DNA from 2 places in the Brevundimonas sp. Bb-A genome. Region 2 is predicted to be linked to the other one. Evidence: riboswitches for the same ligand, from Rfam matches in the RefSeq annotation. Region 2 holds a riboswitch; the other holds the start of a gene.
What was found. A riboswitch is a leader RNA that binds a small molecule or an ion and turns the genes downstream of it on or off. The one in region 2 is predicted to bind cobalamin.
Positions count from the first base shown of each region.

Region 1: another riboswitch for cobalamin. It lies ahead of BSP_RS02725 (TonB-dependent siderophore receptor); the one in region 2 lies ahead of metE (5-methyltetrahydropteroyltriglutamate--homocysteine S-methyltransferase).

Region 1 covers NZ_CP045456.1:539,482-555,093, forward strand. The annotation lists gene BSP_RS02700 (TonB-dependent receptor) at 1-170, shown strand, start outside; gene BSP_RS02705 (ATP-binding protein) at 374-2,254, shown strand; gene lpdA (dihydrolipoyl dehydrogenase) at 2,367-3,773, shown strand; gene BSP_RS02715 (methyl-accepting chemotaxis protein) at 3,862-5,688, opposite strand; gene mutS (DNA mismatch repair protein MutS) at 5,775-8,459, opposite strand; cobalamin riboswitch at 8,510-8,718, shown strand; gene BSP_RS02725 (TonB-dependent siderophore receptor) at 8,863-10,686, shown strand; gene BSP_RS02730 (aldo/keto reductase) at 10,670-11,590, opposite strand; gene maiA (maleylacetoacetate isomerase) at 11,681-12,316, opposite strand; gene BSP_RS02740 (fumarylacetoacetate hydrolase family protein) at 12,316-12,969, opposite strand; gene BSP_RS02745 (YqjD family protein) at 13,107-13,451, shown strand; gene BSP_RS02750 (hypothetical protein) at 13,451-13,861, shown strand; gene BSP_RS02755 (DUF1328 domain-containing protein) at 13,976-14,155, shown strand; gene BSP_RS02760 (metallophosphoesterase) at 14,256-15,107, opposite strand; gene BSP_RS02765 (diacylglycerol kinase family protein) at 15,107-15,612, opposite strand, start outside.
Region 2 covers NZ_CP045456.1:1,707,822-1,723,433, reverse strand. The annotation lists gene rplR (50S ribosomal protein L18) at 1-105, opposite strand, end outside; gene rplF (50S ribosomal protein L6) at 109-642, opposite strand; gene rpsH (30S ribosomal protein S8) at 644-1,042, opposite strand; gene rpsN (30S ribosomal protein S14) at 1,058-1,363, opposite strand; gene rplE (50S ribosomal protein L5) at 1,383-1,943, opposite strand; gene rplX (50S ribosomal protein L24) at 1,943-2,251, opposite strand; gene rplN (50S ribosomal protein L14) at 2,254-2,622, opposite strand; gene rpsQ (30S ribosomal protein S17) at 2,641-2,883, opposite strand; gene rpmC (50S ribosomal protein L29) at 2,894-3,091, opposite strand; gene rplP (50S ribosomal protein L16) at 3,091-3,531, opposite strand; gene rpsC (30S ribosomal protein S3) at 3,535-4,290, opposite strand; gene rplV (50S ribosomal protein L22) at 4,290-4,670, opposite strand; gene rpsS (30S ribosomal protein S19) at 4,674-4,952, opposite strand; gene rplB (50S ribosomal protein L2) at 4,955-5,791, opposite strand; gene BSP_RS08455 (50S ribosomal protein L23) at 5,796-6,098, opposite strand; gene rplD (50S ribosomal protein L4) at 6,098-6,736, opposite strand; gene rplC (50S ribosomal protein L3) at 6,736-7,485, opposite strand; gene rpsJ (30S ribosomal protein S10) at 7,506-7,811, opposite strand; gene metE (5-methyltetrahydropteroyltriglutamate--homocysteine S-methyltransferase) at 8,158-10,500, opposite strand; cobalamin riboswitch at 10,610-10,813, opposite strand; gene BSP_RS08430 (porin) at 11,065-11,817, shown strand; gene BSP_RS08425 (GIN domain-containing protein) at 11,946-12,821, opposite strand; gene BSP_RS08420 (transcriptional regulator) at 12,921-13,829, opposite strand; gene BSP_RS08415 (GNAT family N-acetyltransferase) at 13,849-15,009, opposite strand; gene BSP_RS16210 (hypothetical protein) at 15,190-15,351, shown strand; gene BSP_RS08410 (L,D-transpeptidase) at 15,390-15,612, shown strand, end outside.

The DNA.
Region 1 (15,612 bases), 1.2 Mb from region 2:
AGCTGGACTTCACCACCAGCTACGACTTCGGCAACGGCGTCGAAGTGTTCGGCGAGGCCAAGAACCTCACCGACTCGGCGGGCGTCCGCTACTACGGGGTCAAGGAAAGGACCTACGAGTACGAGAAGTTCGGCTACAACGTCTTCTTCGGCGTTCGCTTCAAACTGTAAGGCTCAGCCGAGCCGCGAATAGAAGGGGCCGGGCGGCGACGTCCGGCCCCTTTTTCGTTGGGGCTGAGAGGGTTGGAACGGCTTGACGACGCCCGTCGCGATGTCGTGTGGTTAACCCGCTAAGTCTCCGCTTCACCGGTTCGCCTTTTGCACGGGGACGCCGATGCGGGGGATGTGAGCCCCAAATTGAAACGGATCGACTGATGTTCCTCGAAGGCGAGGTCAACTGGACCCTGGTGCTTGGACTCCTGGCGGGCTTCGGCAATGTCGCGGCGGTCATCGCCATCTGGTTCGCCATCGCCAACCGGGTGCGCCACGCCAGCGCGACGGATCAGCTGGACATCGTTCAGAAGGTGGCGGAATCCTCGGATCGTCGCCTGTTCGAAACCCTGAACGCCGTGCCCGTCGCCATGGTCGAGACGGACCAGACGGGCAAGTTCGTCTTCGCCAACCGCGCTGCACATCAGTTGCTGGGCCGTCGCGACGCCGAACTCCTGGGGCTGCGATTCCATTCCGCCACCTGGGGCATCACCTTTCCGGACGGCAAGACCGTGCCGCCCGACCTCCTTCCCAGCGCACGGGCCCTGCGGGGCCAGACGGTGCGCGGCTTTCAGCACCTGATGGTCAATGCGGCGACCCGCAAGAAGATGCTGGTTTCGGTGACGGCCATGCCGATCGAGAACGAGCACGGCCAGATCACGGGCTCGATCGCCGCCATTGTCGAGACGGACGTCCTGACCACCCCGGCGATCGAACCGATGACGCCTCCGCCGGCGCCCCCGGCCGCGCCCTCCGCGCGCCCGGCGGGACCGAGCCTGTCCGACCGCGTCTTCGACGCCGCCTCCAGCGCCCTGGTGGTGGTCGGGCCCGACGGCGCGATCCGCCAGGCCAACCGCGCCGCCCTGGTCATGCTGGGCCGCAGCGAGGGCGTGGCCGGGGCCGATTTCGCCGACCTGTTCCTGCCGCCCGACCGCCGGGTCGAGGCTCGCCAGACCCTCAGAGCCGTTCTGACCGCTCCGAGCGAGGATATCCCTCCGATAGAGACGATCGACGCCGAGGGCGCGGCGATCCGCTGGACCCTCCTGCCTCTGACCGACGAGGCGGACGCTGCGGATGCCATCCTTCTGGCCGGCTCGCCCGTGTCCGAGGCCCAGGATACGGCCCCGGCTGCGCCCGCCCTCGCCGAGGCAAACGACGATGCGGCCGCCTCCGACGCGGTCGCCGCCGCCCTTACCGCCGCCCAGGCCGAATTCTCCCGCCGTCAGGAGGCCCAGGCGCTCGCCCATGAAAAGGCGCTGGCCCAGGCGGAAAAGGCGGAGCGCGATCTGCGTGAGGCCTTGGAGGCCGAACGCCGCATGGCCAATGTCGGCCGTTTGGCGGGCGGGGTGACGCAGGATTTCGCCGCCCTGCTGAACGTCATGACCTCCGCCCTGGACATGCTGTTGCGCCACTCCGACGATCCTGACCGCGTCCGCCGGCTGGGCCAGGCGGCCCTGACGGCGGGGCGACGCGGCGAACAGATGACCCGCCGGCTGAGCGCCTTCTCCCAGGACGAGGACCGCACCCTGCTGCGCCGCCTGGACCTGGGCGTCCTGTTGGCGGGGCTGGAGGGCCGGCTGCGCCAGATCGCCGGACCGGGCGTCGATCTGATGATCGAGACCCCGAACCAGCCCGCGCCGGCGCGGGTCGATCCCGTCGCATTCGAGGCGGCGGTCATCGCCCTGACCCGCAATGCGGTCGAGGCCTCGAACGGCGCCGGATCGGTCGCCGTTCGTCTGGCGATCGCCTCGGCCGGCGACCTGCGGCTCAGCGTGCGCGACTCCGGCCCCGGCATGGATTCGGACACTCTGCGTCGCGCGCCCGAACCCTTTTTCACCACCCGAAGCGACGCGGCGGGGCTGGGTCTGTCTCAGGCCTTCGCCTTCGCCCGACAGGCGTCCGGCGCCCTGACCGTGGAGAGCGCCCCGGGCGAGGGGGCTGAGGTGGCCATCACCCTGCCGCTGGATTTGACGCCTGAAGGCGCCGCCGACGCCCCGCCCGAGCCGTCGCCGCAGGAGCAGACCAAGGCAGAGCCGGTCGTCTGAGCCCCTGCAAAGGTCGATTCCGCGCCCCATATGATGCGCGGCGGTTGACCCGTGCGGGGTCGGCGCTAGTGTCCGCGCGCTTTTCCCGCGCGCCAGAAGACCAGAGGATATCATGGCCGAAGCCCCCGCTCCCTACGACGTCGTCATCATCGGCGGGGGGCCCGGCGGCTATAACGCCGCCATCCGCGCCGGCCAGCTGGGCCTGAAGGTCGCCTGCGTCGAGATGCGCGCCACCCTGGGGGGCACCTGCCTGAACGTCGGCTGCATGCCGTCCAAGGCCCTGCTCCACGCCTCGGAAATGTTCGACGCCGCCAACAGCGAGTTCGCCAAGATCGGCATCGAGGTCCAGCCCAAGCTGAACCTGGGCCAGATGCACAAGTCCAAGGACGACAGCGTCACCGCCCTGACCAAGGGGATCGAGTTCCTGTTCAAGAAGAACAAGGCCGACTGGATCAAGGGCAAGGGCAAGATCGTCGGAAAGGGCAAGGTCGAGGTGACCGCCGCCGACGGCTCGGTCCAGACGGTGGAGGCCAAGAACATCGTGATCGCCACCGGCTCGGAGCCCACTCCGCTGCCGGGCGTCGCCTTTGAAGCGGGCAAGGTGATCGATTCCACCGGCGCCCTGTCCCTGCCGGCCGTGCCCAAGAAGCTGATTGTGGTCGGCGCCGGCATCATCGGCCTGGAGCTGGGTTCGGTCTGGCGCCGCCTGGGCGCCGAGGTGACGGTGGTCGAGTTCCTGGACCGCATCACCCCCGGCATGGACACCGAGGTCGCCACCGCCTTCCAGCGCACCCTGACCAAACAGGGCATGGCGTTCAAACTGGGCGCCAAGGTCACGGCCGCCAAGTCGGGCAAGGACGGGGTCGAGCTGACGGTCGAGCCCTCGGCCGGCGGCGCCGCCGAAACCCTGAAGGGCGACGTCGTCCTGGTCGCCATCGGCCGCCGGCCCTATACGGACGGCCTGGGTCTGGAGACCATCGGCGTCACGCCGGACAAGCGCGGCTTCATCGACCATGATCACTTCAAGGTCGCCGACGGCGTCTGGGTGATCGGCGACGTGACCCATGGCCCGATGCTGGCGCACAAGGCGGAGGAAGACGCCGTCGCCGTGATCGACACCATCGCCGGCAAATACGGCCACGTCGACTACGCCCTGGTGCCCAGCGTGGTCTACACCTTCCCCGAAGTCGCCTGGGTCGGTCAGACCGAGGATCAGCTGAAGGCCGCAGGCGTCGCCTACAAGAAGGGCAAATTCCCCTTCACCGCCAACAGCCGCGCCAAGATCAACCACGAGACCGACGGCTTCGTTAAGGTTCTGGCCGACGCCGCCACCGACAAGGTTCTGGGCGTCCACATCATGGGCCCCCAGGCCGGCGAAATGATCCACGAAGCCGCCGTCACCATGAGCTTCGGCGGCGCCTCGGAAGACATCGCCCGCACCTGCCACGCCCACCCCACCCGTTCGGAAGCCGTCCGTCAGGCGGCCATGGACGTCGAAGGCTGGATGATGCAGGCCTGATCCGGCCCCCGTCGACCTGTCAGTCGATGTGACAAGGCCCGCCCGGAGGATTCGGGCGGGCCTTTCATTTGCGCCTGTTCGATCCCGCTCAGGCGGCCCAGACCGTCCGTTCGTCCTGAGCGTCGCCGTATGGCGCCCCGTCGCCCAGACGGAAGCGCGACACCAGTTCGGCCAGCCGTTCCGCCTCCTGGCTGAGCGCCTGGTTGGCGGCGGTGGTCTGTTGGACCATGGCGGCGTTCTGCTGGGTGGTCTGGTCCATCTGGTTGACGGCCGTATTGACCTCGGCCAGCCCCTCGGCCTGCGCCTTGGCCGAGGCGGCGATCTCGCCGGCCAGCTGGTTGATTTCGGCCACCTGGCCGATCAAGGCGGTCAGGGCCGCACCGGTCTGGGACACCAGTCGAGCGCCCTCGCCGACGCTGGCGCTGGAGGCGGCGATCAGACCCTTGATCTCGCGCGCGGCCCCCGCCGACCTCTGGGCCAGGGCGCGAACCTCTGAGGCCACCACCGCGAAACCGCGACCGGCCTCGCCCGCCCGCGCCGCCTCGACCCCGGCGTTCAGGGCCAGGAGATTGGTCTGGAAGGCGATTTCGTCGATCACCCCGATGATTTCCCCGATCCGACCCGAGGTCGCCTCGATCTCGCCCATGGCGGTTGTGGTCTCGGCGATGATCTGCTCTCGCGTCGCGGCGCCGCTCCGGGCCTCGGCGGTGATGTCGGCGGCGGACCGGGCGCCTTGCGCAGTCTTGCGCACCGTGACCGTGATCTGGTCCAGAGCGGCGGCGGTCTGTTCCAGGGCGGCGGCCTGTCTTTCGGTGCGGCGCGACAGGTCGTCGGTCGCGGTCGTCACCTCCGATGTTCCCGCCCGCATCGCCTCAACCAGGTCTACGATGTCGGCCATGGTCGCCGCCAGCGTGTCCACGGCGGCGTTATAGTCGTCCTTCAGCTTGCGGCTGCGCTCGGCGAAGTCTGCGGTGATCCGATGGCTCAGATCTCCGCGCGCCAGGGCCGCCAGACCTTGCCCGAGCGCCTCCGCCACCAGGGCGTCTTCCTCAGCTAGACGGTCCCGTTCCGCTTCTCCCGCCTCTTGCGTCGCGCGGGCGGCCTCACGCATGGCCTCGGTCTCGGCTTCCGCGGCCTTCTGGCGCACCGCAGCGTCGCGGAAGGCGGCGACGGCGCGGGCCATCTGGCCGATGTCGTCTTCACGCATGGCCCAGGGCGTGTCGAAGTCGGTTCGGCCCTGGCGCAGGGCTTCCATCCGCTCGCACAGAGCCTTGAGAGGCGAAAACATCCGGCGGGAAACGATCAGACACAGCCCGACCCCCAGCAGGGCGGCGGCCAAGCCGCACACGAACAGGGCGATCATCACCTGGTTCACCGAGGCCATGAAGTCCGCCTTGGGGATGCCGACATACAGCACGCCGATGGTCTGGCCGGCCCTGGTCTTGATCGGGTCGTAGGCGACGAAATAAGGCTTGCCCAGAATGTCGGCCTGGCCTCGATAGGGCTCGCCCGCCTTCAGCACCGCATCATAGACGGGGCCGGGCTTCAACCGAGTGCCGACGGCGCGCGAGCCGTCGTCCTTGACCACATTGGTGGTCACGCGCAGATCGTTCAGAAAGACGGTGGCCGTACCCCCGACCAGGGTCTTGATCCGGTCCACCGGCTCGACGAAGTCGTTCATCGGCGTCGATCCGACATACAGCCTGCCGTCGCGCGCGGTGAAGCCGTCGCCGTAATCGGCCAGCACGTCCCAGGCGACCCGCATATTGGCCTCCTGACGCTCGGCGGCCTGGGCCTCAGCGTCGCGGGTCAGCAGGACCGCAGCGACGGCCGTCAGCACCAGGGTCAGGACGCCCAGGGCCGTAATGACCATCAAGGCCGTCTTGCCGGAAAGGGAAAGCGCGCTGGGCTTCATGGCCGATCCTCAGCGATTCGGTCTGGCGGACCACGACTGTTACCGAACAGGGTCTAGATTTCTATCCCTGGCAAGGGCCGACCTTGTCAGTCAGCCAGGCTCTTCAACCTGTAGAGGGTCTCCAGAGCCTCGCGCGGCGTCAGGGCGTCGGGGTCCACCGCCTGCAAGGCCGCCTCCAGCCTGGAGGGCGCGCGCGCCGGCTCCGGCTCGGCCACGGCGAACAGCGGCAGGTCGTCCAGGCGGGCCGCAGCGGCCTTCTCCCCTTCCAGCCGCTCCAGCACCGCCTTGGCCCGCGCCACCACCGCGGCCGGCGCCCCGGCCAGCTTGGCCACCTGAACGCCGTAGGACCGGTCCGCCGCGCCCGGCGCCGCCTCGTGCAGAAAGACCAGGTCGCCGTTCCATTCCTTGGCCGTCATGGACAGGTTGCAGACGTGGTCCAGCCGCGTCTCCAACTGGGCCAGCTCATGATAGTGGGTGGCGAACAGGGTGCGGGCGCGATTGACGTCGTGCAGGGCCTCGGCCGTGGCCCAGGCGATGGCCAGGCCGTCATAGGTGGCCGTGCCGCGGCCGATCTCGTCCAGAACCACGAAGCTGCGCGGCGTGGCCTGGGTCAGGATGGCGGCGGTCTCGACCATCTCCATCATGAAGGTGGACCGGCCCCGCGCCAGGTCGTCGCCGGCGCCGACGCGGCTGAACAGCCGGTCGACCACGCCCAGACGCATGGCGCGCGCCGGTACGAAGGCCCCGGCCTGGGCCAGGATCACCAGAAGGGCGTTCTGGCGCAGGAAGGTCGACTTACCGGCCATGTTCGGCCCGGTGACGATAGCCAGGCGGGCGCAGTCCGATCCAGACCCGTCCAGGCGGGCGTTGTTGGGCGTATAGGGATCGCCGGCCGCCTTGACCGCCGCCTCGACCACCGGATGCCGCCCGGCCTCGACCGAGAAGACCAGACTGTCGTCCACCACCGGCCGAGTCGCCCCGGCCTCCTGGGCCCATTCCGCCAGGGCCGCATGGGCGTCCAGCTCGGCCAGAGCCTCCGCGACCGCCTGCAGCGGCTGGGCCAGGCGGGCGACTTCGCGCCGCCAGCCCTCGAAGGTCTCGGCCTCGATGGCCAGGGCGCGGTGACCGGCCTGGCTGATCCGGGCGTCCAGCTCCGACAGTTCGACCGTGGTGAACCGTACCTGGCTGGCCAGGGTCTGACGGTGGATGAAGGGACTGTCCGGCCCGGCCCGCAACAGACCCTCCGCCGCCTTGGCCGAGGTCTCCAGGAAATAGCCCAGGACGGCGTTGTGCTTGACCTTGAAGGGCACGCCGGACTCGGCGACCGCCCGCGCCTCCAGATCGGCCACCACCCGGCGGCTGTCGTCGCGCAGGGTGCGGGCGGCGTCCAGTTCGGGGCGATAGTCGGGGCGCACGAAGCCGCCGTCGCGGGCCAGATGCGACGGCTCGTCCACCAGGCCGTCGATCAGATCGGCCTTCAGCCGCGACACCTCGGGCGACAGGTTCAGTCGGTCCAGGGCCAGGGCGATGCGGCGCGGCCGGCCGGTAAGCGGGTCCACCTGACCGATGAACAGGCCCGCGATCCCCTCGGCGACGGACAGGCCCACGCGCACCGCCGCCAGGTCGCGCGGACCGCCGCGCCCCAAGGCCAGCCGTCCGACCGCCCGCGCCACATCGGCCGACGCCTTCAGACCGTCGCGGAGGTCGCGCCGCAGATCGCGCCGCTCCAGCAGCCATTCGACGGCGTCCAGCTGTTCATTGATCGCCAGGGGGTCGCGCAGCGGTCGGGCGATCCGTTCCGCCAGGGCCCGGGCCCCGCCCGAGGTGACGGTGCGGTCGATACAGGCCAAGAGCGAGCCTTCACGTTCGCCCCTCTGCGTTCGGTCGATCTCCAGACTGGCGCGGGTCGCCGGGTCGATGGCCAGAAACCCGCTCTCGCCCAGACGGCGGGGCGGGGCCAGGGCCGGAACCTTGCCGGCCTGGGTCGTCTCCAGATAGGCGGCGATCAGGCCGAGCGCCGAGACCTCGGCCTCCTCGAAGGCGCCGAATCCGTCCAGGGCCGCAACCCCGTACAGCCGCTCGACCCGCGTCCGCGCCGCCTGGGGCTCGGCGATGGCCGAGGCCAGGGCCTGAACCACGCCGCCGGACCCGTCCAGGGCGTCCCGCGTCGTCGGGTCGGAATAGATCCGGTCAGTGACCAGAACCTCGGACGGGCGGAAGGCGGCCAGCGTCGCCCCGAGATCCTCCAGCGCACAGGCGACGCTGTCCACCGCGCCGGAAGACAGTTCGACCACCGCCACGGCCGCCCGACCCTTGCGCACCGCTGCGGCGGCCAGCCGGTTGGCGCCGCGCGCATCCAGCAGACTGTCCTCGGTCAGGGTGCCGGGCGTCACCACCCGCACCACGCCGCGCTGGACCACGGCCTTGCCGCCGCGCTTCTTGGCCTCGGCCGGGTCTTCCAGCTGTTCGCAGATGGCCACCTTGTGACCCAGGCGGATCAGCCGGGCCAGATAGCCCTCCATGGCGTGGACCGGCACCCCGGCCATGGGGATGTCCTCGCCCTGGTGCTTGCCCCGCCTGGTCAGGGTGATGCCGAGCGCCGCCGCCGCCACCTCGGCGTCCTTGAAGAACAGCTCGTAGAAGTCGCCCATGCGGAAGAACAGGATGGCGTCCGGCTGTCCGGCCTTGGCCGTCAGATACTGGGCCATGAAGGGCGTGGCGCCCTCCAGAGAGGCGGCGATGTCAGGCGGGTGAGAGACAGGGGCGTTCATGTTGCGACAGGGTGACGGATCGCGTCCTGGCGCTCAAGCCCGTTGACCGGCTCTTGCACAGGCTTGTCGCCCCTGCGATAGGCCGGATCAGGCGGTTAAGGGAACACGGTGAGACACCGTGGCTGTGCCCGCAACTGTAGGCGGCGAGAGCGTCGTCCGTCCGGGGTCTAGACCTCGGCGCCACTGGGTGACTGGGAAGGCGAGGACGGCGGTTTATGACCCGCAAGCCAGGAGACCTGGCCGCCGACGTCGCTCGCTCCTGTCCGGGACCAGACAGAGGCGCGGTTTCTCCGTGGAAGCGACCCGATCTTGCGTCGTCCCGGCCTCGCGGCCGGGCGGATCGGCTCGCTGGTCACGACCCTGCGCGCGCATTCGCCGGGCCGATACGGGGACATCGCTCACAATGAAGCGCTCCATTCTTTCATCGACGGCGGCCATGGCCGCCGTCATCGCCGCACCCGCTTTCGCCGATGAGGCGACCCAGCTGGACGAGGTCGTGGTCACCGCCACCCGCCTGCCCGCCATCGTCGCCGAGACGCCCGGCGCCCGGGTCATCGATTCTAGGATCATCGAGCAACGCGGCGCCGTCTTCGCCGCCGACATCCTGTCCGACGTGCCTGGCCTGTCGGTGACGCGAACGGGGGCCTTCGGCGGGATCGCCCAGGTCCGCATGCGCGGCGCGACGCCGGGCAAGACCCTGGTGCTGGTGGACGGGGCGCCGATCAATGATGCGGCCGAACCGAACGGCGCCTATGACTTCTCCAGCTTCGAACTGGCCGACATCGACCGGATCGAGGTGCTCAGTGGTCCGCAGTCGTCCCTGTGGGGATCGGACGCCATCGGCGGGGTGATTTCCTTCACCACGCGCGAAATCGATGGCGTTCGCGCCGAGGCCGAGGCCGGCAGCTTCGACACGGCGCGCGGTCGTCTGTCGGCCGGCGTCGCCAATGAGACCTACGCCTTCAGCGCCTATGTCTCGCGCTTCCAGACCGACGGGATTTCCGCGGCGGACAAGGCGGACGGCAATCCCGAGACCGACGGCTTTCGCAGCACGACCCTGGGCGCCAAGGGCCGCTATGTCCTGTCCGACGCCGTCAAGATCGACGGCGCCGTGCGCTGGAACGACAGCCACGCCGACATCGACGGCTTCCCGGCGCCCGACTATGTGCTGGCCGACACCGGCGACGCCCAGGACAGCGAACAGTGGTCGGGCTTCGGTCGGGTGACGGCCCAGGCTCTGGGTCTGACGCATCAGTTCAGCATTTCGGCCTCGGAGCTGGAGCGCACCTCCTACAGCGACGGCACGCCCTTGACCTTCAACGGCGACCGCCAAGCCTATCGCTGGCAGGCGGACGGCGAAACCCGAGGCGTCGACTACGCTTTCGGGATCGAGCGCAACGAGGCGTCAGCCAACCTGTACTCGGGCCTGTCGCGCGACCTGGCGATCACCTCGGCGTTCGGCATGGCGCAAGCGGACCTGGGCGCCCTGAACCTGACCGGCGGTTTGCGCTATGACGACACGGACGACTTCGGCTCCAAGACCACGGGGCGGATTTCGGCGGCCTATGATCTGGCCGGCGGCTTCATTCTGTCGGGCGCCTATGGCACGGGCTTCAAGGCGCCGACCGTCAGCCAGGCGGTGTGCGACTATTGTTTCGCGCCCCAGCCGTGGCCCGCGCTGAAGCCGGAGACGGCCGACAGCGTCGAGATCGCCCTGGGCTGGGCCTCCGCCGACGGTCGATTCGAGGGACGCGCGACCCTGTATCGGCTGAACGTCGAGGACCAGATCACCTATTCCGCCGGCCGCTACGTCAACGTCGCCAAGACGCGGTCGGACGGGCTCGAGCTGGAAGGCCGCGCGCGCCTCGGCGCCGGTTTCGACCTGACCTTGGCCTACGCCTGGACCGACGCTGCGGACCGCACCACGGGCGCCCGGCTGCTCCGCGTGCCCGAACACGCCGGTTCGGCGACCCTGGGCTGGACGGGGGATCGACTGTCGGGCGCCCTGACCGTGCGGGCGGAAGGCGAGCAGGACGATTCCGGCGGCTTCTCGACCGTGGTCCGCAAGGGTTTCGTCACGGCCAATCTGAACGCGGCCTACGCCTTGACGGACAAGGTCGCCCTGACGGCGCGGATCGAGAACCTGGGCGACGAACACTATCAGCAGGTGTTCGGCTATGGAGAGCCCGGCCGGTCGGCCTATGTCGGGGTCAGGCTGCGCTACTGATCAGGCTGCGGGCGTCGGCGGCGAAGGCCGCCGGCGCCTCCAGCGCCAGTTCCGACCAGTCCAGGTCGGGACCGGGCGCATGGGCGGCCGCCAATATGGCGCGCAGCTCGGCGGCGGAGGCCACGCTGGCCACCACCCGGTCCACCGCCTCCAGAGAAAAGGCGTAGGCCAGGGCGGCCTGCATCGGATCGCAGCGCCGTTCCGCCAGGCGCCGTCGGATGCGCGACAGGGCCTGATCATAGCCGGTCAAATGGGCCGGAAGATCGTCGCCGGGGGCGAACAACAGGCCGCCGGCGAAGACCGAAGACAGGTGGACCTGGGCCCCCAGGGCCTTGATCTCATCCAGAATTCCCTCGGCCGCCGCGCGCTGATCCAGAAGATTGCAGGCGACCTGAACCACATCGGCCTCCAGGCGTCGCGCCAGCAGGACCGGCCCATCTTCGACCGTGGCGCAAAAGCCGATGCTGCGAAACAGGCCGCGGGCCTTCAAGGCCTGCAGCCGGTCCCAAAGGGCCCGCCCCTCGGCGCCGGCCAGGTCGGCGGGATTGTTGACCAGCAGGGCCTCGCCCCGCGGCAGGCCCAGACGTTCCAAGGAGCGGCGCGCCCGCGCCTCAACCCGATCCAGTCCTTCGCCCAGGCCGACGGTGCGAACCGTGACGCGGAAGGGGGAGGGGAAGGGCCAGGCCTGGCCCAACAGCCGTTCGCCGTCGCCGGTCGGCTTGGTCGCGATCACCTTGACCCCCGCGTCCGCTCCCGTCTGCAACAGGAAACGCATCGCGTCCTCGCGGGCGCCCGACGGGGCGGCCATGAGGGGCTTGGCGGCGCGCTCGGGCTCGGTCACCACGGCCAGGGCCAGGCGATCGACCGGCGATGGCGCCGAGGGAGAGGGTGGGGACTGCGTCACCCCCCGATCATGCCCCCCAAAGCTTAAGGGAGGTTGATCAAGACCTTACGCGAGTCTTACTCATCGACCGCCGATATGGGTCGGGCGCGCTCAGCCGTCGGCGTCGGGCTGCCGGTCCGGGTGGGCCGCCTGAAAGGCCGGATGGGCCTGGGCGGCGGCCTCGACCGCCAGAAGGCGCGGCCAGGGCGTCAGGGCCAGATTGAACCGCCGCGCCGAATAGAGCTGTGGAATCAGATAGCAGTCCGCCAGTCCGGGACGATCGCCGAAACTCCAACCCGCACCGTGGCGCGCGACCAGGACCTCCAGAGCGTCGAAGCCCGGCGTAATCCAGCGCCCCGCCCAGGCGTCGACCGTCGCCTGATCGGCGCCGAACTCCTGACGCAGGGCGGTCAGGACGCGAAGATTGTTCAGCGGATGGATGTCGCAGCCGATCAGGGCCGCCATGGCCCGGACCTGGGCGCGGTCCTGGGCGTCCTTCGGCAACAGGGGCGGCTCGGGATGGGTCTCCTCCAGCCATTCCAGGATCGCCGGGCTTTGGGTCAGGACCGTCTCCCCCTGCTGCAAGGCGGGGGTCATGCCCTGGGGATTGATCGCCAGAAAGGCGGGGGCCTTCTGTTCGCCCTTGCGCAGATCAAGGGCCGCAGTCTGATAAGCCAGTCCCTTCAGCCCCAGGCCGATGCGGACCCGATAGCTGGCGCCGGACCGCCAATAGCCGTGCAGGATCATCAGACGATCTCGAAGCTCAGGGGCGCCAGACCCTCGATGGCGACCGCCACCTTGTCGCCGCGCACGATCGGCCCGACGCCGGACGGGGTTCCGGTGAAGATCAGGTCGCCCGGCTGAAGCGTCCAGAGCCCGCCCGCCGCCGCGACGATCTGGTCCGGGTTCAGGATCATGTCGCTGAGGACGCTGGATTGGCGGGTTTCGCCATTGACGGTCAGGACGATGGACCCGTCCGGGTTCGGCAGGGCGCCAAGGGTTATGGCGCCGCAGGGCGCCGACTGATCAAACCCCTTGGCGGCGTCCCAAGGGCGACCGGCCGCCTTGGCCTGGGCCTGCAGATCGCGTCGGGTCAGATCGCACCCGGCGGCCCAGCCGACGATCCGCCCGCCTTCGCCGATGGCCGCCACCAGCTCGGCCTCATAGTGCAGCTGGGCCGTCGCGGACGGGTAGGCCGGATCGGCGCTGTCGGTCACCACGGCGTCGGCCGGCTTCGAAAAGAAGAAGGGCGTCTGCTTCTCCGGATCCGACCCCATTTCTCGCGCATGGGCGGCGTAGTTCTGGCCCACGCACAGAATCCGCCGCACGGGAAACCGTCGCGCATCGCCGATGATCGGCAGGCTGGGCTGGGGTCGGGGCTCGAACAGAAAGGCGGTCATGGCGCCAATCTAAGGCGCCGGGACGGAGGTGACGAGGCCTTCACCGACATTGGCGACGACGGAACCTCGACAGGGGTGTGGCGTTGGCAGACGGGGTTCCCTATTCTAATGCCAAGCTTGAAACTGGAGCGCGCATCATGGCCACCACCAAGGCTCGAGAAGACATCAAGGCCGATCTGAAGACCCTGAAGGAGGATCTGAAGGCCGGCGCTCGTGAAGAAACCCAGCGCCTGCGCGAAAAGGCCGAGGAGGCCGAGGCCCGCCTGCGCGCCAAGAGCGAGGAAGTGCGCGAACAGGCCCGCACCTATTACGACGCCGCCCGCGTTCGGGGCCGCGAATATTACGACGACGCCGCCGAGCGCCTGGACGAAGCCCAGCGCTATGTCGTCGAACGGGTGCAGGAACGTCCGCTCCAGTCCACGGCCATCGCCCTGGGCGTCGGTCTGGTGCTGGGCATGCTGCTGGCCGGTCGCCGCCGCTGATGTTCAAGGGCATCCTCAAGCGCGCCGTGGCGACCGCCGTGGTCGCCGCCAGCGTCTTTTTGGCCGTCATCTTCCTGGGCGTCGCTGTGTTCTACGCCCTCCAATTGATGACCACGCCCTTGGGCGCGGCCGCCATCACCTTCGGCCTGTTCGCCTTGACGGCCCTGATCGTCGCCCTCGTCTTCCTGAAGCGCGCCGAAGGGGACGATGAGGACGAGGAGGAGGATCCGGAGGGTCTGGCCGGCAAGATCCTGCATATGGTGCGCGAGCGCCCTGTCATCGGGGTGGTCGGCGGACTGGGGGCCGCCTTCCTGCTGCTGCGCAATCCCGCCCTGGCCGCGATCGTGGCCGGCATGGTGGCGGACCGCAAGATGGAGCATCGCGGCTACGGCCGTCGCCGGCGGCGATAGTCTTTCCTTTCTCTGTCGCGGGCGGAACGCCCCGCGACCGGGAACGTTGATCCACCGACGGACGAACGGCTGCGAGGCCGCCGTCGGAAACATCAACGCAGGAGAGCTAAACCCATGATTCGCTGGGCAATTATCTTCCTGGTCGTGGCTTTGATCGCAGCCGTTCTCGGCTTCGGCGGCATCGCGAACTTCTCGTTCGAGATCGCCAAATTCATCGCCGTGATCGCCATCATCCTGTTCGTCATCGCCCTTGTGGCCGGCGGACTTCGCGGACGCGGCGCGCCTCGATTGTAAAGGGCGTCGAGCTTCAAAACGGAAAGGGCCGGAACGCGAGTTCCGGCCCTTTCTTCATGCCGAGGTCCTTATGGGCCGTGGCCGAGATGGAAAGGCGGCGTCAGACCGCCGCCTTTTCCAGCATGCCCGGCGCGTTCGGATCGGGCGCCGTCGCCGCGTGGCGGGTGTCTTGGCGACGCGGAAGCCTCCACACCTGATGCGGCCTGTAGGCCGCGCCGTCCCAGGCCAGGGCGGTGACCGTGATGGTCTTGGCGTCCCACTCCACCTGATTGAAGCCGGGCGGCGATCCCCGCTCCCGATGCGACAAGGTTCCGCAACCCACCGCATAGGAACAGCGATCCGCCAGGTCGATCGCCAGGGCGAAGGGCACATGGACATGGCCCGTCATGATCAGATCCACGCCCGCCTCGGCGAAGATCAGCGCCGCCTCGTCCCCGCGCTTGACCTCACCGGTCATCGGCGCCCCGATCATCTCGATCAGCGGATGGTGACAGGCGAGGATGCGCAGCGCCCCGATCGGCGCCTGCCGCAGGGCCTCGGCCGCGCGCCGGGTCTGGTCCAGATCGATGACCCCCTTTGACCAGTTGGGCCGGGCCTGCCAGCCGCGCGCCGTGACGACGCCGCGCACCATGACGGTCTCATTGCAGAACTGGCCGTCGTGGGCGGGAAACCCGGTCGCCGTCTCGAACGCTTTCCAGGGATGGAACAGCCTTGCGACCGCGTCCCAGTAGGGGACGTCGTGGTTGCCGACGATGACGAAGCGCGGCTCGGGCATGGCGCGCATCCAGCGACCCGCCGCCGCGAACTCCTTGGGATAGCCCTTCTGGGTGATATCGCCTGTGATCAGGACCAGGTCGTTGGGCGTGGCGTGGGCGTATTCCAGGGCGGCGGCGACCGCCCCCTTGTGCTCACATCCGAAATGAACATCGGAAAACTGGAGAATACGCCCCATTACAGACTGTCCTCGGCGGCGGGGGGGTTGGGCGCCAGGGCGCGAAACGCCTTGGGAATGAACCGCACCGTCGCCTCGGGGCTCAGAAGAAGGGGTTCGCCGTCGATCACGGCGGGAATCTTGGACCGAGCGCGCACGTCGATCCGCTTGGCGGGGCGGGTCGAGACCGCGGGATCATGGCGCCAGTCGCTGAACAGGGCCGTCGCCGCCAGTCGGAAGGCCTGGGTGGCGTCCGACGGATCCAGCGCCGCCGCCTCCAGCCCCGTCGGCTCCTCCATCGCCTTGGAGATCATCGGGCTGATCAACACCAGGGCTTCGGCGCGGCGACGGCCGCCTCCGTCCAGGCTGAACCTCAATCGGCCGGAAAAGGCTCGCTTCAGCGCCCGTCGAGCATAGGCCCAGGCCAGTCTCAGCTTTCCGGTCCGCATCGCCTCCCGCGCCGGGGCCCAAAGGGCCGGCGATCCCAGGATGGCCGCGCAGTAGAAATATTCCCCGCCGACCTCGC
Region 2 (15,612 bases):
CGAACGATAGACCGACAGACGCAGGCGACCGTTGGCGACAGCCTTCAGGCGACGGCGCGTGCGCTCGGCGCGGCGCTTGGCTTGTTGTCGAAGAGAAAGAGCCATGACTTACTTCTTCTTGCCTTCCTTGCGACGCACGGTCTCGCCGGCGTAACGGACGCCCTTGCCCTTGTAGGGCTCCGGCGGACGCAGCTTGCGGATGACCGCAGCGATCTGACCGACGGCCTGCTTGTCCGCGCCCAGGATCTTGATCTCGGTCTGCTTCGGAACGGCGAAGCTGACGCCGGCCGGCGGGTCGATATCGACTTCATGCGAGAAGCCGAGCTGCAGCGACAGGGCGTTGCCCTTCATCGCGGCGCGGTAACCCACGCCGACCAGTTCCAGCGACTTCTCGAAGCCGGTGGTGACGCCGGTGACCATGTTGTCGACCAGGGTGCGCGACAGACCCCACATGGCGCGACCGCGCTGGGTGTCGGTCCGCAGGCCCAGCGACAGCTCGTCGCCTTCGTGCTTGACTTCGATCTCTTCGGCGACGGTCCAGGAGCGTTCGCCCTTCGGACCCTTCACCGAGACGGTTTGGCCGTCGAGCGTGACCGTCACGCCCTTCGGCACTGCGATGGTTTTCTTGCCAATACGGGACATATCAGTAGACCCTGCAGAGGACTTCGCCGCCGACATTGGCGTCGCGAGCGGCGGCGTCGGACATGACGCCCTTCGAAGTCGAGAGGATCGAGATGCCGAGGCCGTTCTTGACGGGCTTCAGATCGCCGATCGCGGAGTAGACGCGGCGGCCCGGCTTGGACACGCGCGCGATCTCGGCGATGACGGGCTGACCGTCGAAATACTTCAGCTCGATCTCGAACTGCGGAAACTCACCCGGGTTCTGAACCAGGTTGTAGCCGCGGATGTAGCCCTCGTCCTGCAGCACGTCGAGGACGCGCTGGCGCAGACGGGAAGCGGGGGTCAGCACCTTGGAACGCTTGCGGGTCGCCGCGTTCTTGATGCGAGCGATCATGTCGCTCAGGGGATCGTTGATCATCATGTCTCTTCGCTCCCCTTACCAGCTGGACTTGGTCAGGCCCGGGATCTGACCCAGGTTGCCAAGCTCACGCAGCGCGATCCGGCTCATCTTGAGCTTGCGATAGAACGCACGCGGACGACCGGTCACTTCGCAACGGTTGCGAATGCGGCTCGGCGCGGAGTTGCGCGGCAGTTCAGCCAACTTCAGGCGCGCGGCGAAGCGCTCCTCAAGCGGCAGGTTTTCGTCGTTGGCGGTCGCCTTCAGGGCGGCCCGCTTCGCGGCATACTTCGCAACCAGGGCCTTGACGGCTTCGTTGCGGTTTACGGCGCTCTTTTTAGCCATTGTGCTCTTCCCTTCCCGCTCAGTTCTTCAAGAACGGGAACTTGAACTCGGTGAGGAGAGCCTTGGCTTCCTCATCGGTCTTGGCCGTGGTGCAGACGACAATGTCCATGCCCCACATCTGGTCGATCTGGTCGTAATTGATTTCCGGGAACACGATGTGCTCCTTCAGACCGGTGGCGTAGTTGCCGCGACCGTCGAAGGACGTGCCCTTCAGACCGCGGAAGTCCTTCACGCGCGGCAGCGCGATCGTGATGAACCGGTCCAGGAACTCGTACATCTGGTCGCCGCGCAGGGTGACCTTGCCGCCGATGACCATGCCTTCGCGCAGCTTGAAGCCGGCGATGGAGTTACGGGCCTTGGTGGCGACGGCCTTCTGACCGGCGATGGCCGTCAGATCCTTGAGGGCCGCATTGGCCTTCTTGGAGTCGGCGACGGCTTCGCCGATGCCCATGTTCAGGACGATCTTGTCCAGCTTGGGCACCTGCATTTCGTTCGTATAGCCGAACTTGGCCTTCATCTCCGCACGGATGCGGTTCTGATACTCGGCCTTCAGCCGGGGGGTGTATTTCTCGGTAGCCATCAGATGACGTCTCCCGTCGTCTTGGCGAAGCGGACCTTCTTGTCCCCTTCGATCCGGAAGCCGACGCGGGTCGCCTTGCCGTTGGCGTCGGCGATCGCGACGTTCGACAGGTGAAGCGAGGCTTCCTTGTTCTTGATGCCGCCCTGCGGGTCAGCCTGGCTCGGACGCGTGTGGCGCTGAACCATGTTGACGCCTTCCACGACGACGCGGTTTTCGGAGGGCAGGACCTTCAGCACATTGCCCGTGCGGCCCTTGTCCTTGCCGGTGAGGACGACGACGCGGTCGCCCTTCTTGATCTTGGCGGCCATGGTTACAGGACCTCCGGAGCCAGCGAGATGATCTTCATGTGGTTCTTGGCGCGCAGTTCGCGGGGAACCGGGCCGAAGATCCGCGTGCCGACGGGCTCGTTCTGCTTGTTGACGATGACGGCGGCCGACTTGTCAAAACGGATGACCGAGCCGTCCTTGCGTTGGATGTCCTTGGCGGTGCGCACGACGATGGCGCGCACGACGTCGCCCTTCTTCACGCGGCCGCGCGGAATGGCTTCCTTCACGGAGGCGACGATAGTGTCGCCGATCGAGGCGTAGCGGCGCTTGGAGCCGCCCAACACCTTGATGCACATGACCCGGCGGGCGCCCGAATTATCGGCCACTTCCAGGTTAGTTTGCATCTGGATCATAAGATCAGATCCTTCTGATTACGAGGCGGAGGCGTTGGAAAGGACTTCCCAGCGCTTCAACTTGGACTTGGGGGCGCACTCGACGATGCGAGCGACGTCGCCGACTTTGAGCGCGTTGGCTTCGTCGTGGGCGTGGTACTTCTTGGACGACCGGACGGTCTTCTTCAGAAGCGGGTGCAGCAGGGTGCGCTCCACCTTCACGACGACGGTCTTGTCGCCCTTGTCGGACACGACGACGCCTTCAAGAATTCGCTTGGGCATATTCGTTTCCTTACGAGGCCGCACGCTTCTCGCGCAGGAGCGTCGAGATGCGGGCGATGTCTTTGCGCACTTCACCCACGCGGTGGGTTTTCTCCATCTGGCCGGTGGCCGCCTGGAAACGCAGGTTGAACTGTTCCTTCTTGAGCTTCAGCAGCTCGTCGGCCAGCTGGTCGGTCGTTTGCGACCGCAGATCGGCGATCTTGGTCATTAGGCGGCTTCCTCAACTTGGGCGATGCCGGCGTCGATGCGGGTCACCACCTTGGTGCGGACCGGCAGCTTGGCGGCGCCGAGACGGAGCGCCTCGCGGGCGACCTCGTCCGACACGCCGTCGATTTCGAACAGGATGCGGCCGGGGTGGCAGCGCGCCGCCCAATAGTCCACCGCGCCCTTGCCCTTACCCATCCGGACTTCGGCCGGCTTGCCCGTGACGGGCAGGTCGGGGAAGACGCGGATCCAGACGCGGCCCTGACGCTTCATCTGGCGGGTGATCGCGCGGCGAGCCGCTTCGATCTGACGCGCCGTGATGCGTTCCGGTTCCAGCGTCTTCAGGCCGTACGACCCGAAGTTCAGCGAGAAGCCGCCCTTGGCCGAGCCGTGGATACGGCCCTTGAAGGCCTTGCGGTACTTGGTCTTCTTCGGTTGCAACATGACTTAGTTCTCACGTCCCCGATCGCGACGCGGACCGCGGTCGCCACGGGGGCCGCCGCGTTCGCGGCCTTCGTTCGAGGACGGACCCGAGGCTTCCTGGGCCCAACGCTTGTCCTGGGCCATCGGGTCGTGCTCAAGCACTTCACCCTTAAACACCCAGACCTTCACGCCGATGATGCCGTAGGTCGTCTTGGCTTCGTAGAAGCCGTAGTCGATGTCGGCCCGCAGGGTGTGAAGCGGCACGCGGCCTTCGCGATACCATTCCATCCGCGCGATTTCGGCGCCGCCCAGACGACCCGAGACATTCATCCGAATGCCCTTGGCGCCCAGACGCATGGCCGACTGCATGGCGCGCTTCATGGCGCGACGGAAGGCCACGCGGCGTTCCAGCTGCTGCGCGATGTTCTCGGCGATCAGCTGAGCGTCGGTTTCCGGCTTGCGGACTTCGATGATGTTCAGGTGAACTTCACCTTCGGTGCGCGCCGAGATGTCCTTGCGGAGCTTCTCGATGTCAGCGCCCTTCTTGCCGATCACGACGCCCGGACGGGCGGCATAGATGGTGATGCGGCACTTCTTGTGCGGGCGCTCGATGATGATGCGCGACACGCCGGCGGCCGACAGGCGTTCCCGCAGCCACTCGCGCAGCTTCAGGTCCTGGTGCAGCAGGCGGGAATAGTCGGCGCCGGCGGCGAACCAACGGCTGTCCCACGTGCGGTTCACGCCGAGGCGCAGACCGACCGGATTGATTTTCTGTCCCATCAGGCGGCCTCGCCGGCTTCGCGGACCACGATGGTGATCTCGCTGAACGGTTTCAGGATGCGCGACGAGCGACCACGAGCGCGGCTCGCGAAACGCTTCATCACCAGGTTCTTGCCCACAAAGGCCTCGGCGACGACCAGGTTGTCGATGTCGAGGTTGTGGTTGTTCTCGGCGTTCGAGATCGCCGAATACAGGACCTTGCGGACGTCGCCGGCGATGCGCTTACGGCTGAATTCCAGCTCGTTCAGCGCCTTCTGAACCGGCATGCCGCGGATCGAGGCGGCGACCAGGTTCAGCTTCTGAGGGCTGATGCGCATGTTGACCTGCTTGGCGCGGGCCTCGGTCGGGCCGACCCGACGGGTGTTCTTGGTCTGGGCCATCGGTTACTTCCTTTTGGCCTTCTTGTCCGCCGCGTGACCCGGGAAGTTCCGGGTCGGGGCGAACTCGCCGAACTTCATGCCGACCATCTCTTCCGAGACCGACACGGGAACGTGCTTCTGACCGTTATGGACGCCGAACGTCAGACCGACGAACTGCGGCAGGATGGTGGAGCGGCGCGACCAGGTCTTGATCACGTCCTTGCGGCCCGACGATTGAACGGCGTCGGCCTTCTTGAGCAGATACCCGTCGACAAACGGGCCTTTCCAGGAGGAGCGGGCCATTCTTAGCGAGCCTTCTTCACGTGACGGGTACGGATGATGAACTTGTCCGTAGCCTTGTTCTTACGGGTGCGGGTGCCCTTGGTGTCCTTACCCCACGGCGTTACGGGGGTACGACCACCGGAGGTCCGGCCTTCACCACCACCGTGCGGGTGGTCGATCGGGTTCATGGCGACGCCGCGGACGTGCGGACGCCAGCCCATGTGGCGCTTGCGACCGGCCTTGCCCAGGTTCTGGTTCATGTGGTCGGGGTTCGAAACCGCGCCCACCGTGGCCATGCAGCTGTCCAGGACCATGCGCAGCTCGCCCGAGCCGAGACGGATCTGGGCGTAGCCCTGATCGCGACCCACCAGCTGGGCGTAGGCGCCGGCCGAACGGGCCAGCTGAGCGCCCTTGCCGGGCTTCATCTCGATGTTGTGGATGATCGTACCCACCGGCATCGAACGAAGCGGCATGGCGTTGCCCGGCTTCACGTCGGTCTTTTCGCCCGCGACCACCGTGTCGCCCGCCTTCAGGCGTTGCGGCGCGATGATGTAGGTCTTCTCGCCGTCCTCATAGGTCACGAGGGCGATGAAGGCCGTGCGGTTCGGATCGTATTCCAGACGCTCGACCGTGCCGACCATGTCCCACTTGCGACGCTTGAAGTCGATCTTGCGGTACAGGGTCTTGGCGCCGCCGCCGCGGAAGCGGACCGCGACGCGACCGCCCTGCCCGCGACCGCCCGACTTGGTCAGACCTTCGGTCAGCGACTTTTCCGGACGGCCCTTGTGGAGTTCCGAACGGTCGACCAGCACGAGGGCGCGACGGCCCGGCGAAGTCGGATTGTAATGTTTCAAGGCCATCTGATCAGAGCCCCGTGGTGACGTCGATCGACTGGCCGTCGGCCAGGGTCACGATCGCTTTTTTGATGTCGACGCGACGGCCGAGGATGCCCCGGAAGCGCTTGGTCTTGCCCTTTTGGACCAGGGTGTTGACCTTGACGACGTTGACTTTGAACAGGCTTTCGACCGCAGCGGCGATCTCGTCCTTGGTCGCCGTGTCGGCGACGCGGAAGACGACCTTGTTCTGCTCGGACAGGATCGTGGCCTTTTCGGTGATCACCGGGGCCAGGATGGTGTCGTAGTGCTTGGCGGTAGGTTGAGCGGCCATTACGCGGCTTCCTTATCGCTGAAGCGGGCTTCGATCGCCTCGACGGCGGCCTTGGTCAGCACCAGCTTGTCGGCCCGCAGGATGTCATAGACGTTCAGGCCGGCGTTCGGCAGCACGTCGATGTGCGGGATGTTGCGGGCGGCCAGACCGAAGTTGGCGTCGACTTCCGGACCCGCGATGATCAGAGCCTTGGTCCAACCCAGCTTGCCCAGCGTCTCGCGCAGGGCGGCCGTCTTGGCTTCCGTGACCGAGACGCTGTCGACGACGACCAAGTCGCCCGACTTCACCTTGGACGACAGGGCGTGACGCAGGGCCAAGGCGCGAATCTTCTTCGGCAGGGAGAAGCCGTGATCGCGAACGACCGGACCGAAGGCGCGCGAGCCGCCGACGAACTGCGGCGCACGGCGCGAACCGTGACGGGCGCCGCCGGTGCCCTTCTGCTTGTACATCTTCTTACCCGTACGAGAGTTCTCGTTGCGGGTCTGAACCTTGTGCGTGCCGGCGCGGCGCTTGGCCAGCTGCCAGCTGACGGTGCGGGCCAGGATGTCGCCGCGGATTTCGGAGATGCCGAAGACGGCGTCCGAGAGCTCCACGTCGCCGGCAGCCTTGCCGTCGAGTTTGATGACCGAGAGTTTCATTACGCTTCACCGCCTTCGGTCGCTTCGACGGCCGGCGCTTCTTCAGCGGGCGTCTCAGCGGGTTGAGCGGCCTTGTTCGACTTCACGGCGCCGGGGAACGGAGCCTCGGCCGGACGGGCCTTCTTGATGGCGTCGCGAACCTTGACGTAGGCGCCGTCATGACCGGGGACAGCGCCCTTGATCAGGATCAGGCCACGCTCGGCGTCCACGCGGACGACGGTCAGGTTCTGGGTGGTGACGGTTTCGGCGCCGTAGTGGCCGGCCATCTTCTTGCCGGGGAAGGTACGGCCCGGGTCCTGACGGTTACCCGTCGAACCATGCGAACGGTGCGACAGCGACACGCCGTGCGTGGCGCGCAGACCGCCGAAGTTCCAGCGCTTCATGGCGCCGGCGAAACCCTTACCGATGGTCTCGCCCTGGATATCGACCTTCTGGCCCGCCACAAAGTGGTCGGCCGACAGTTCGGCGCCCACGTCCAGCAGACCGTCCGCATCGACGCGGAACTCGGTCACATAGGCCTTGGGCTCGACTTCCGCCTTGGCGAAGGTCTCGCGTTGAGCCTTGTTGGTGTTCTTAGCCTTCTTCGCGCCAGCGCCCAGCTGGAGAGCGACGTAGCCGTCACGCTCCTGGGTACGTTGGCCGACGACCTGGCAGCCGTCGAGCTGCAGCACAGTGACCGGAACGTGCGCGCCGTCATCGGCGAACACGCGGGTCATGCCCAGCTTCTTGGCGATCACGCCCGTGCGCATCGGATCCCGCCTCTTTCTACTTAAATCTTGATCTCGACGTCCACGCCGGCGGACAGGTCGAGCTTCATGAGCGCGTCCACGGTCTGCGGGGTGGGGTCGACGATGTCGAGCACGCGCTTGTGCGTGCGGATTTCAAACTGCTCACGCGACTTCTTATCGACGTGCGGAGAGCGGTTCACGGTGAACTTTTCGATCAGGGTCGGCAGCGGAATCGGACCACGGACAGTGGCGCCGGTGCGCTTGGCGGTGTTGACGATCTCGCGCGTCGAAAAATCGAGGACGCGGTGATCAAAGGCCTTGAGCCTGATGCGGATGCTTTGATCCATATCGGTGCTTACTTCCAATGCGGTCGGAGGACCGCGTCCCTGTGAACCATTTCAAAGACCGAAGGCCTTCGGGCGCTAGGCCCTCAGGGTACGCAAATCCGCAAAAACGATCGGCCCACGCAGTCGCCTGCGAAGGCCGTTAAAGTCCTGGGTCACTGCAAAGAACAGGGTCTCAGGTCGTTCCTGCGAACCGCGTCTGCATCCGGGGATGCACAGCCGGTCCAACAAGAGTGGCGGCTTATGCCTAGCGATTCCGATTTCGTCAAGCGCGGAACCAAGAGCGGCGATAGGATTTTCCGCGCCGGTCGGAGGACGGTCGAACACCGCCTCCGCTGGCCGCAAATGATCAGGCCGCCGCCGTCTCCCCCGCCCTCATGAGCCGCGCCGCCGTCACCATATTGGCGAGCGCCGCCTCAGTCTCGGGCCAAGCCCGCGTCTTCAACCCGCAATCCGGATTCACCCAAAGCCGGTCCTGCGGCAGTTTGCGCGCCGCCGCCTTCAGCAGGGCGGTCATCGCCTCGACCGTGGGGACGCGCGGCGAGTGGATGTCATAGACGCCCGGCCCGATCTCGGCCGGATAGCGGTAGTCGGAAAAGGCGTCGAGCAGTTCCATCCTGGACCGCGAGGTCTCGATGGAGATGACGTCGGCGTCCATGGCTCCGATGGCCTGTATGATGTCGTTGAACTCCGAATAGCACATATGGGTGTGGATCTGGGTTTCGTCCCGGACCCCCGAGGCCGTGATGCGGAAGCTTTCGACCGCCCATTCCAGATAGTCGTCCCAGTCGGCGCGCCGCAGGGGCAGGCCCTCGCGCAGGGCGGCCTCGTCGATCTGGATGACGGCGGCGCCGGCGGTTTCGAGATCGACTACCTCGTCGCGGATGGCGAAGGCGATCTGACGGCAGGTGGTGCTGCGCGGCTGGTCGTCGCGCACGAAGGACCAGTTCAGAATCGTGACGGGGCCCGTCAGCATGCCTTTCACCGGTCTGTCGGTGAGACCCTGCGCATAGCGCCACCATTCGACTGTCATGGGCCTGGGCCGCGCGACGTCGCCGTAGAGGATCGGCGGGCGCACGCAGCGCGAACCGTAGGACTGCACCCAGGCGGCCTTTGTGAAGACGAAGCCGGACAAGTGCTCGCCAAAATACTGGACCATGTCGTTGCGCTCGAACTCGCCGTGGACCAGGACATCCAGGCCGAGCGCCTCCTGCCACTTGACCGTTCGCGCGGTCTCGTCGCGCAGCAAGCGGGCGTAGGCCGCATCGTCGATGACGCCTCGCCCGTGATCAGCGCGCGCCTTTCGGATCTCAGCCGTCTGAGGAAAGGAGCCTATGGTGGTGGTCGGATAGGCGGGCAGATTCAGACGCCCTCGCTGAACCTGGCGACGAATTTCAAAGCAGGAGTTTCTGAGCGCCAGGGCGGGGTCGGCATCGGCGGCTCGCGCCTGGACCTTGGGGTCGTTGATGCGCGGTGAAGTGCGACGTGAGGCGACCGAGGAGGTCGAGGCGTCGAGCGCCGCTTTCACCGCGCCGCGGCCTTCATTCAACGCCCGCGCCAGGGTGGCCAACTCGGCCACCTTCTGCACGGCGAAGGCCAGCCAGTCCTTGATCTCGGGATCGAGCCCGGTCTCCCGTTCCAGATCGATCGGGGCGTGCAGCAAGGAGGAGGACGGGGCGATCATCACCCTGCGCCCGGCCGCGACCAGGGGCTCCACCTTGTCCAGCACGGCGTTGAGGTCGGCCTTCCAGACGTTGCGGCCGTCAATGACGCCGAGCGACAGCACCTGATCGACGCCCGCCCCCGACGCGACCTGGGCCAACTGCTCCGGCGCCCGGATCAGGTCGATGTGCAGTCCGTGAACCGGCAGGCGCAGCACGGCCTCCAGATTATCCCCGAGCCCGCCGAAATAGGTGGTCAGCATCAGCTTGATCGGCGGCGTCACATCGGTCAGCACCCGATAGGCGTGATCATACGCCGCCCTCGCCTCATCGCTCAGATCGGTGACCAGGCAGGGCTCGTCCATCTGCACCCAGGTGGCGCCGGCGCGGGCCAGGGACCGCAGCACCTCGGCATAGACTGGCAGCAGGCGCGGCAGCAGGGTGAGGACTTCAAACGGCTCGCCCCGCGTCTTGCCCAGCAGAAGATAGGAGACTGGCCCCAGCAGCACCGGCCGGGTCTCGATCCCCAGCGCCTTGGCCTGCAGATATTCGTCCAGCGCCTTGGTCGAGCCGAGACGGAACGCCTGGTCGGCGGTAAATTCAGGCGCGAGATAATGGTAGTTGGTGTCGAACCATTTGGTCATCTCCATGGCCGGCGTCCCCTCGCCGCTCGCATGGGCGTGACCGTGTGCGCACGCCTGGCCGTCGCCCCGTGAACCGCGGGCCATGGCGAAGTAGGTCGCCAGATCGACACGATCCCCGCGCCAGCCGTAGGCGGGCGGCACGGCGCCGACCATGGCGGTCAGGTCGAGCACATGGTCATAGAGAGAGAAGTCGTTGGACGGCACGACGTCGGCCCCCAGGTCACGCTGGCGCGCCCAGGTCAGGCCACGCAGCTGGGCGGCGGCGGACAGAAGGGCCTCGGCGTCGGTCTTGCCGGCCCAATAGGCCTCGAGCGCGGTCTTCAGCTCTCTCTTGGGGCCGATGCGGGGAAAGCCGAGGGTGGCGACCTGGACGGTGTGGCGGGTCATGACGTTCGAAACCTGTGTTGTGGCCAGGCTTCGGACAGGGTCGCGCGGACGCCGACGCGGACGTGCAGGGTCCGGCGGCGCGCATGCGGCCTGACCGGACACCCCGCCGGAGGACGTTATCTGTCGGGGCAGGTCTCCTGGCTCACGGGTCGACGCCTAGGGTCCGGCCTTCCCGGCGTGAACGCCAGTGACACGAGATGGACCTTCGACTCGCCGCTTACAGTTGCGGGGGCAGCGCCGGTTTCACACCGGCTTCCCTCTTAGCTGCACGTGTTCCGAAGACCACGTGCAGACCACGACGGCTGAGGATGGCCTCACAATCAGCAGGCCGTCAATACATATAAGGATATGCTTATACGATTATGCGATTGCCACAGCTTAACCCTTTGCCTCCAGATGCGCCCACCCCTGACACATTGCGACCACAAGGCGTGGCGGATGGGCAACACGACAGTTTCAAGACACTTACGTAACGACGATTTAATGCTCAGCTTCGTCCGCGCCTGATAGCAGCCGCCCTCCCCGGACCCCCATCCGGGTCGAGACTGCTAAGGACAAAAGAAAATGAAGACGATCCTCCTCGCCACGGCCGCCGCCGCCCTGTTCGCCGCCCCGGCCTTCGCCCAAGACGCCGTCGGCTCGGTCGGCGTGACCTATTCCAACCCCTCGATCGAAGTCGCCGGCAACGATGTCGACGCCGACGTCTGGACCGTGGACGGCACGGTCGCCCTGCCGGCCGCTGACTGGACCGTGACCCTGAACGGCGCCGTCGACTACACCAAGGCCTTCGGTGAAGAAGACTTCACCGGCGTCGCCGCCGCCCACCTGACCAAGATGTGGAGCTCGGACGTCCGCGCCGGCGCCTTCGTCGCCGCCAACGGCATCGGCTCGGGCGATGAGCCGGTCTGGACCGTCGGCGCCGAGGCCCAGAAGTACCTGTCCAACGCGACCCTGACCGGCCTGGTCGCCTACACCACGGCCGACGACGCAGACGCCGACATCTGGACCGTCGGCGGCGACGCCGCCTTCTACGTCATGCCGAACCTGCGCCTGAACGCCGGCGTCAGCTACAACAACGTCGATGTCGCCGGCGGCGACGTGGACGCCTGGACCTACGGCGTTGGCGCCGAGTACGAAATCGAGAACAGCCCGTTCTCGGTCGGCGCTTCCTACACCCGCGCCGACATCGAGTCGGTCGACGTCGACACCTGGTCGGTCGGCCTGCGCTACAGCTTCGGCGGCGGTCTGCAAGCCCGCGACCGGGCCGGCGCCAACCTGGGCGTTTCGGCCATCACCAGCGTCCTGGGCGCCTTCTAAGCCTGACGGCCTGCTGACTAAAAAGAGCCCCGGCGGAGCGATCCGCCGGGGCTTTTTCATCGCCGCCGTCCCATTGCGGAAGATCCGGGGTTCCACGACCGGAGCCTTCCAGCGGCGAGAAGCGGATGTCAGCGTCCGATTTGAACGGAGCCTGAGCCGACGATTGACCGGGAGACCGAGCCGGTCGCCGCCGCAACATAGACGTCGCCGGACCCCGCTATCGCCACGTTGAGGTCGCGGGTCGTCCCTCCGTAGTGAACCTCGCCTGACCCGCCGATCGACACCGACAGCTTGTCCAGACGGCCCTGGCGCACGGTCACGCCGCCCGACCCGCCTATCGAAATATCCCCCTGGCCCGAGACAGCCGCCACATCGACCCGGCCCGCGCCCCCGACGCTGGTCTTCAGATTTCCGGTCGCGCCCGCCGCGACGGAGCCTGAACCGCCCACATTGGCTTCCAAGCTGCGTGAAGCGCCGGCTCGGATCGAGCCTGAGCCGCCGACGCTCAGTTCCAAGCCGCCGTCGACATTGGCCACCGTCCAAGAGCCGCACCCGCCGCTGTCCAGTTCGACCGAACGTGCGCCGCGTCCCACGGCGCCGAAAACAGCGCCCTCCGCGCTGACGTCCACATCACGCGGGGTGCGCAACACGATCAGCGGCGCGTCTTCCAGACGGACGCGGCCCAGGTTGCGCACCTCAACACTGGCGCCTTCGCCAAGTTGGGCGGCGCCCGCACGCCCGGCGTTGCAGTTGCGGATGTCGCCGCCCCACATCCCGGTGCGACGCAGGCCGCCGTCGATGCGGACGTCCCGTCCCTGACGACGGACCTGAAGCGCGGGCAGCCGGGAGCGTCCCTGCGTCACCTCCACGGCGACGTCCTGGCGGTCTTCGACGATGACGACGACGCGCGCGACAGCGTTGCGGATTTCGACCTCGGCGGCCGACGCCGGCGCGGCTGCGGCGCAGGCGGCCAATGCGGCGGCGGCGATCAGAACGGTCTTCATGAGAGCTCCCTTTCCCTGACTATGGGAGAAGGGTGATCGCCCGGGCGACCGAAGTCATTTTAACTTCAGGTCATGAACCCGAATTAACCTGGCCCCGCCTCAGGCCCGGATCTCTCCCGCTCCGTCGGCGGCGCCGATCTGCGGTTCGAAGTCGCGTTCGAAATGGGCGATCCGGCTCTTCAACAATCCGGCGCGCTTAAGGGCCAGAGAGGCCGCCCAGCGGGCCGCCAGCTCGGGCGTCCCCATGGCGTCGGTGCACCGCGGGCGTCCGCCGCGGCTGCGAAGGACGGCGTTGGTGAACAGGGCTCCGTTTCGGAAACGCGACGGCCAGGTCTGGAAGTCCATCGACAGGCTGACGCAGAACCGATCCAGATTCTCAACCCTGTGCGGCGCATACAGAGGCCAGGTCAGCGCCCGGCCCGGCTCCAGATCGATGATCTGCGCCTCTCGCTCGAAGGCCAGGTCATAGGGCAGTTCCTCGGTCGTCTGGCGGGCGACCACCTGTTCCATGTTCCGTTCCGGCAATCGCCGCTCGTCGCCGGGATAGACGTAGATCCGCTTGCGCCCCCGCATGTGGAACAGGACCACCCCTGCCGCGTCGAAATGATAGGGCACCCGCGCCTTGGGCGACGACAGGATCAGCTGACCGGCGTTCCGAACGGCTCTAAGACCGGGGTAGGTCGCCTGGATCTTGCGAAATTCGTCCATGGCGGCGGCCCAAAGCTCTGGCCAGCCGGTCTCCACGCTCCGCAAATTGACCCACAGCCGGCCCTGTTTGATGGCCTCCAGCAGGGCCTCGCCGGACAGCCGCCCTCGCGCGCCGGTCCGCAGACTGACCTGCCCCGCCTCGTCATAGTCATACAGGTTGATGTCGAACAGTTCGGCGGGATAGCGATCCAGCACCGTCGCCAGGACCGCATCCTCGGCGAACCCCTGATCGACCAGGGTGTGCGGGTGGTCCGCCGCCTCTGAGATCGGACCGGGATAGCGGGTGCGTCGTTCGTTCATCGGCTTTCCCCGGCTTCGCTTAGACGTGGGCCACGCGGGCCGGGCCTTTGCGCTTGGCCGCCGCCTTGCTCACGGCGGACCCAAGGGCGAAGGCGGCGCCGCGCAACTGGCCAAGCGAGGAGGCTTCGCAGGCCTCGATGGTGGACCAGCGGCGACGCAGAGAGTTGCGCAGGGCCTGCCCCCGTCCTCCGGCTCCGCCCAGGGCGGCCACGGCCGCCTCGCCTAGGCTCCGGCCCAGGCCGGGCCGGATCACGACCGCCTCCCGCACCGTCTGGCGCGCATTGACGAAATACTTCTTGTACCCCTCGCCTTCGAAACCGAAGTCGAAGACGCGGAAGCCGTCCGCCGCCGCCAGCCGCATCGTATCCATGCTCAACAGAATGCCGGGCGAACACCGCGCCAGCCGCGGCTCATAGGCCGGGAACCAGAAGTGGTAATGACGGCCGGCGTGGAGCGAAAACTCCAGCGCCACCAGGCTGTCGCCGGCGTGCATGACGGCCATGGAGGCGCCGAAGTCTTCGTGCCGGGCCAGCATCAGGGCGTGCAGCAGGTCGCGTGTCCATCCGCAGGCGAAGATGTCGTGCAGACCGGATCGACGGTACTGGGCCGCCTTCAGGGCGATCAGACGGTCCAGGAGAAGCGGGTCGCGCAGGCCCGCCTCGACGCGGATCGGCCCAAGCTCGGCCTCGAGACTGCGACGGGCGCGCTCCTTGTCCTTGAAATACTTGCCGTAGGTCGATCGCCGCTCGGCGTACCAGGCCTCGTAACCGGGCTCCGACATGGCGACCTGGACCGTTCCTCGCGCCTGCCCCGCTTGGGCGGGCCCCACCCAGCTCGGCACATTAAGCCTTCGCGGGTTCAGCACGCCGGCGACCGCCTCCAGACTGAGCATCTCGTCCTCGGCGGCGATGACGCCGTGGTAGTCGTTCATCGGGGCGCCCAGCGGCTGCACCGCGCCGCCGCGCCTCTGGTGGGGAAAGAAACCCACAATCCGCTCGCCCCGCCGAAACACGGCGACGGCGGCGCCCGGGCAGACGCGGGCGGCGATCTCAGTGAATTCCCACCGGAAATAGGGGCTGGCCAGGGCGGGGTTGGTTAAGGTCCACCACCGCCACAGGTCGACCGCGGCGGGATCCATCGCCTCCGCCTTCATGATCTCGACCTGCAGCGTTTCCGCCATGACGCCCTCGTGCGACCTCGACAGGCGAGGTCCGTTCCATCACGCCTCCTAACCAATCTCCTGTTTCGTTAGGGTTCACCGGCATGGTGAACGTCTGTTGACGCATGAGGAGGGAGCCGTGGCGCTCCGGATGCGTTGGCTCCGTCTCGGACGCCCCGCGTCTCCTTGGAAATGAAGCCGATGACCGACACCCGCCCCGATGACCGCAAAGTCGAGAATGAAAACCTGCGCCCGGACTCCGACGGCGAGCCGCCGCGCCCGGCGACGGAGCCAAAGGGCGCCGAAGGCTCCAGCAATTCAGGAAAGACGGCGACGGACCCGGCGACAGGGGAAGCGAACTGACCCCGCAGCCATCGTCCCCCGACCTTCCAGGATTATTCATGCCCCCTCGTTTCATTGTCCTGGCGCCAACCGTCGCCGCCCTGACCGTCGCGGGCCTGGCTGTCGCCGCCTGCGATCCCAACGACGACCGGCCGCCCGCCGCCCCCGCAGAGCAGACCGCCCAAGTCGGGGCGCAGGGCCGTCTGTCGCGCGACGCCATCGAGAACACCGCCTATTCCCCGCCGTCGACCGAGGGTGAAGGTGCGAGCCCTGCGGCTCGAC